Hoeflea algicola: one gene and its partner. The protein of the gene in region 1 interacts with the protein of each later gene in a pairwise test. Links are inferred from orthologs where the notes say so. Each region holds a gene or a part of one and is shown in the gene's direction. Other genes may lie near its edges.

Region 1 (3,238 bases):
GAACGAGGCCCTGAGTTCACACCAGCCGGCGAGCATCATGCATTCGAGATGATAGACCAGCGCCAGTGGCCGCACCGTGCGCACCGTCTCCTGACCCTGGTCATCGCGATAGGTCAGCCGCAATTTGCGTTCATTGCGAATGGCATTGCGCAGGCTCGAAACCGAAATGCAGCCCTTGGCCGGGTCATCCAGCGGCGCGCCCCAGGGCGCCACCTGCAGCCAATCGGCCGGGCCATGCAGCGCGTCAACCTTGGCATGAATCCGCCGCGCCGCGTATTGCAAGGCGCTGTCGCCGGTGCGCGACAGCAGCGCCAGCCCGACCCGCAAGGCCTCGATTTCCTCGAGATCGAAATTCAGCGGCGGCAGATCATAGCCCTTGCGCATCACATAGCCGATGCCGGGTTCGCCCTCGATCGGCGTGCCCATGATCTGCAGGGCGGAAATGTCGCGGTAGATCGTCCGTGCCGAAACCTCATTCTGTCGCGCCAACATCTCCGCCGTCATCGGCCGTTCGGCCGAGCGCAGGATCTGGATGATTTCAAACAGGCGGTTTGATCGGCGCATGGCAAAAGCTCCCTGACCACTCCTGACACTATAGCACTCCCCCTGACAACAGGGTGTCAGCAGCGATCTGGTCTGATCCGAAAACAAGGAGACCGGATATGAGCTATTACGACCATGCCACGATGATGGCCCTGAAGCTTGGCCCCTGGCGCGATCCCGCCGCAGCTACCCGCAATGGGCACAATCCTCACAGGTCTGGGGCCACCGCCGACCGCACCGTATCGCCAGCCTCGTCCAATCACTTTGGCCGATTGGTGCGGCAACTGCTGGGTGGACTTTCCCTGATGGCATCAGCCGCCACCAGGGCGGCGCCCGGAGGGACGCGCGAGCGTGGAGGTGACGCGCCCGGCAAAACCTGATAGGACCCGGCCTTCGTGAAACATGAGCGCCGAACCCCCGATGCCAGTTACCCTTGACCTGACAGACCCTTCCGCACGTCCCGTCCGCCCGTCTTCCGCACAGGCCCTCGATGGCAAGCCGACCCTTGTCGGAATGAGCCGCGACGAGATGGTCGCCGCCATGGCCGATGCCGGCGTGCCCGAGCGCCAGCGCAAGATGCGGGTCAACCAGATCTGGCACTGGCTTTATGTGCGCGGCTCATCCCATTTTGCCGACATGCACACGATCTCGCGCGAATTGCGCGAGCAGCTTGACGCCCGCTTCACCATTGCTCGCCCCGAGATTGTCGAGGAACAGATTTCCAACGACGGCACCCGCAAATGGCTGATGCGGTTTCCGCCGCGTGGCGCCGGCCGGCCGGTCGAGGTCGAAACCGTCTATATTCCCGAGGAAGGCCGCGGCACGCTGTGCATTTCCAGCCAGGTCGGTTGCACGCTGACCTGCACCTTCTGCCACACCGGCACCCAGAAGCTGGTGCGCAATCTCACTGCCGAGGAAATCCTGGCGCAATTGCTTGTCGCCCGCGACCGGCTCGGTGATTTCCCACACCGGGACACGCCGCAGGGCGCCATTGTGCCGACCGAAGGCCGCAAGGTCACCAACATCGTCATGATGGGCATGGGCGAACCGCTCTATAATTTCGACCATGTCAAACAGGCGCTGCTGATTGCCGCCGATGGCGACGGGCTGGCCCTGTCGCGTCGCCGAATCACGCTATCGACCTCCGGCGTGGTGCCCGGAATCGTCCGCACCGGCGAGGAAATCGGCGTCATGCTGGCAATCTCGCTGCACGCCGTGCGCGACGAATTGCGCGACGAACTGGTGCCGATCAACAAGAAGTACCCGTTAAAAGAACTTCTCGACGCCTGCCGCACCTATCCCGGCGTCTCCAATGCGCGTCGCATCACTTTTGAGTATGTGATGCTCAAGGGCGTCAATGACAGCCTTGCCGACGCCAAGGAACTGGTGCGGCTGCTCAAGGGCATTCCCGCCAAGATCAATCTCATCCCGTTCAATCCCTGGCCCGGCTCCAATTACGAATGTTCGGACTGGGACACGATCGAGACCTTCGCCGATTTCGTCAATGCCAACGGCTATGCCTCGCCGATCCGTCGGCCGCGCGGCCGCGATATCCTCGCCGCCTGCGGCCAGCTCAAGAGCGAGTCCGAGCGCATGCGCAAGACCGAGCGGCTGGCGCTGGAAGCGATAATGATCGCCGGCCACGGCGCCGACTGACGCCGCCATGAGCGATATGATGCGCCTACTCGGCCGAATGTTCTCGATTGCCTTCGGCTTTTTCCTCGGCTGCGTGGCGGCGGCCTTGGCTTATGTGTTCTTGGCGCGGCTGATCGTGCCTGCAGATTTTGGCCGGATTGACGAACTTGAACTTACGGTCACGCTCGCCGTCGGCGTGCTCGGCGTCGCCAGCATCTTTGCCCGTGCCGTGCTGCTGCCGGCGCTGGCGATCATCGCCGTGTTCGAATTCCTGCGGCTGCGCGACTGGCTCAGTCATGCGCTCGCCGGCGCCATGCTGGCGCTCGCTATTGCCGGCCTGCCTTACGTCTCCGGATACTCGGCTGGCGGCACCGATACGCTCGAACCGGCAATGCTGATCGCCATTCGCACCGCCTGCGCCATTATCGGCGCCAGCGTCTACTGGCTGCTGACGGGCCGCAATGCTGGCCGCTGGCTGCCCAGCGAACGCGCTGGACCAGTGGAGAGCGACACCTGATCAGCGGCTTTGGGTCAGCAGGATCTTGACCGCAAACACCGAAAACACCGCCGCAAAGACATAATCAACGATCCGCATCACCTGCGGTTTGCGCTTCAGCCAATCCGCCAGCCCGTTGGCGCCGAGCACAACGACAATAGCAATCGGCAGCGCAATCAGAATCGACAGCAATCCCAGAAAGATCAGCTTTCCGGTCACATGCGGGTCGCTGACACTGACGAATTGCGGCAGGAAGGTCATGAAGAAGATGATTACCTTCGGATTGAGCAGATTGACCCACAGGCCATTGAGAAATGCCTTGCCCATCGACGCATTGGTTTTGCCTGTGGTTTTGACCGAGAGAACCGACCGGTTCCGCAAAGCCTGAATGGCGAGCCAGAGCAGATAGCCCGCGCCTCCGGTTTTCAGAACCAGAAAGGCCACCGGGGAGGCAACCACCAGCGCCGACACGCCGAAGGCCACAAGCAGCGTGTGTATGCCAATGCCCAGATTGGTGCCGAGCAGGGTCATCATGCCGATGGCCCGACCGTCGCGTATGGTCCG
Region 2 (2,963 bases), 1.2 Mb from region 1 along the record:
TCGCGCTCGGCGGCCAGCACGTCACCATGGATCTGGCGCGCGGGCTTTCGACCCGGCTTGACGATGCCGAACGCATCAAGGTGGTGCACGGTTCGGCGCTGCCGCAGGCGGGCGAAGACCGCGACGTGATTTCGGTTCCGCCGATTGGCGAGGACGAGCGCGACCAGCCCACCCATGTGCCGCGCGGACTGGTCTCGCGGATCGTTCGCGCCCGGGTCGAGGAAACCCTCGAGATGCTTCGCGACCGGATCCAGCAATCCGGATATGGCTCGCTCGTCGGCAAGCGCATCGTGCTCACCGGTGGCGCGAGCCAGATGACCGGCCTGACCGAAGCGGCACGGCGGATTCTGGCGCGGAATGTGCGGATCGGTCGCCCGTTGGGCATTTCCGGCCTGCCGGCGGCGGCCAAGGGCCCGGCTTTTTCTACTGCGGTTGGCCTGATGATCTATCCTCAGGTCGCGCATTTCGAATCCCACGGCGCAGGCGAGGGCGGCTTTGCAGCCATCTCCGGCGCGGGTGGCCGTCTGTCCCGCATGGGACAATGGCTCAAAGAGAGTTTTTGATTTTATCGAATTGGCCCACGCGGCGGTGCGGCCATGCCAAAGGAAGGAACGGGTGTCATGACCATTAACTTGCAGAAGCCGGATATCACCGAGCTGAAGCCCCGCATCACCGTATTCGGTGTCGGCGGTGGCGGCGGCAACGCAGTCAACAACATGATCACCGCAGGGCTGCAGGGGGTCGACTTTGTGGTCGCCAACACTGACGCCCAGGCGCTGACGATGTCCAAGGCCGACCGGCTGATCCAGCTCGGCGTGGCCGTCACCGAAGGTCTTGGCGCCGGCTCGCAGCCGGAAGTCGGCCGCGCGGCCGCCGAGGAATGCATCGACGAGATCATCGATCATCTCAACAGCACTCATATGTGCTTTGTCACCGCAGGCATGGGCGGCGGCACCGGCACCGGCGCAGCACCCGTTGTTGCCCAGGCCGCTCGCGACAAGGGCATCCTGACCGTTGGCGTGGTCACCAAACCGTTCCATTTCGAGGGGCAGCGCCGCATGCGTCTGGCCGAGGCGGGCATCGAGGAATTGCAGAAATGCGTCGATACCCTGATCGTCATCCCCAACCAGAACCTGTTCCGCATCGCCAATGACAAGACTACCTTCGCCGATGCCTTCGGCATGGCCGACCAGGTGCTCTACTCGGGCGTTGCCTGCATCACCGACCTGATGGTCAAGGAAGGCCTGATCAACCTCGACTTCGCCGACGTCCGTTCGGTGATGCGCGAGATGGGTCGCGCCATGATGGGGACCGGTGAAGCATCGGGCGAAAACCGCGCAATGGCAGCTGCCGAAGCCGCGATCGCAAATCCGTTGCTCGACGAGACCACGATGAAGGGCGCGCAAGGCCTGCTGATCTCGATCACCGGCGGTCGCGACATGACCTTGTTCGAAGTTGACGAAGCCGCCACCCGCATCCGCGAGGAAGTCGATGCCGACGCCAACATCATCCTTGGCGCCACATTTGACGAAGCGCTTGAAGGCCTGATCCGCGTTTCGGTTGTTGCCACCGGCATCGACCGTGTCGAAGGCGCGGTCGAGCAGCGTCCGACGCTGTCGGCACCGCGTCCTGCTCCGCGCCCGGCTCCGCAGGCCAGCCGTCCCGCCACAGCCACGCCGGCGCCGCAGCCGGCGCAGGCCAGCAAGGATCCGGTGGCTGACACCATCCTGTCGGCAGAGGCCGAACTGGAGCGCGAACTCGACATTGCCAGCCAGATGATGGGCCTGCCGACACAGGCAAAGCCCGCACCGGAGGCCGTGCAGTCCGGTTCGCAGCCGCACAACCGGCTGTTTGCCAGCCAGCCCGAAGCAACGGCTCCGGCCGCACCGCAACGGCCGGTCATGACCGCGCCGCCGGTAGCACAGGCGCCGGTTCAGCAGGCTCCCGCTCCGGTTCGAATGGAAGCCGAACCGTCACGGATGCCGCGGGTTGAGGATTTCCCGCCAGTGGTCAAGGCCGAGATGGAGCATCGCAACGCGCCGCAAGGCCAGATCGACGAGCGCGGCCCGATGGGCCTGCTCAAGCGGCTGTCAAGCTCGCTGGGCCGTCGTGAGGACGAGGAAGCGCATGCCGCTGCTCCGAGCCCGGCACCGCAGGCGCGTCGTCCGCTGTCACCGGAGGCTAGTGTTTACGCGCCGCGCCGCGGCCAGCTCGACGATCAGGGCCGCATGACGCCGCAGGCGCGCGCGACTCACGATGACGAGCAGCTGGAGATTCCCGCCTTCTTGCGCCGCCAGGCCAAGTGACGGGATTGTAACAAACTGTAAGATAAATCGCATGGCAGTCGTGAGGCTGCCATGCGCATTTGTTAACTCATTGTTAACGAATGGGTTTTTCAAGCCGCGTTATGTTACTGTATCGTAACAGAACGATAAAAAGCGTGATTTGGAAACTCGGAGTCGCGGCCTTATCTTGCAGCCCATGAATTAGGGAATGGAGCGATCGACCACGCGGGGGGATGTGTGGAATCGCTTCAACAGACTGGGGACGGCATGGCCTTTGGGAGGCCATGACCAATCAAGCGGGAAACGGCGGACCTTATGGGTAGCGATGTAGTAGGCTTTCAGACCACGATTTCGCGGTCTATCTCCCTGTCGGGCATTGGCGTGCACTCGGGTGAGAATGTCTCTATCACCTTCCACCCGGCCGATCCTGACACCGGAATTGTTTTCAATCGACATTTGCCATGTGGTGATGTGATCAGCGTTCGCGCTGTGTCCTCGCAGGTTGGCTCGACCGATCTGTGCACCCTGCTCGGCAAGGCGCCCGACCGTTCGGTTGCGACAGTCGAGCATCTGATGGCAGCTCTCTATGCGCTCAGCGTCGACAATATCAGCATCGACATTGACGGCAGCGAAGTGCCGATCATGGATGGCAGTGCCGCGGTGTTCATCGAGGCATTC

What was found. The genes of interacting proteins can lie anywhere in the genome.
Region 2: the proteins of rlmN (region 1) and ftsZ interact in binary tests that used the Escherichia coli proteins (3 or more experiments, as listed by UniProt). The link is inferred for Hoeflea algicola from one-to-one orthologs.

Annotation. Positions count from the first base shown.
Region 1 is NZ_JAOVZR010000001.1:3,048,870-3,052,107, forward strand. Bases 104-3,081 are described here. They hold rlmN (dual-specificity RNA methyltransferase RlmN), read left to right. Parts: upstream 104-963; coding sequence 964-2,199; downstream 2,200-3,081. Other genes in these bases: OEG84_RS14975 (helix-turn-helix transcriptional regulator), read right to left, coding at 104-564; OEG84_RS14980 (hypothetical protein), read left to right, coding at 663-923; OEG84_RS14990 (hypothetical protein), read left to right, coding at 2,207-2,695; OEG84_RS14995 (LysE family translocator), read right to left, coding at 2,696-3,081. Outside these bases: more of OEG84_RS14975, read right to left, coding at 1-103; more of OEG84_RS14995, read right to left, coding at 3,082-3,238.
Region 2 is NZ_JAOVZR010000001.1:1,836,647-1,839,609, reverse strand. It holds ftsZ (cell division protein FtsZ), read left to right. Parts: upstream 1-620; coding sequence 621-2,306; downstream 2,307-2,963. Other genes in the region: lpxC (UDP-3-O-acyl-N-acetylglucosamine deacetylase), read left to right, coding at 2,601-2,963; ftsA (cell division protein FtsA), read left to right, coding at 1-563. UniProt on the Escherichia coli protein: Essential cell division protein that forms a contractile ring structure (Z ring) at the future cell division site. The regulation of the ring assembly controls the timing and the location of cell division.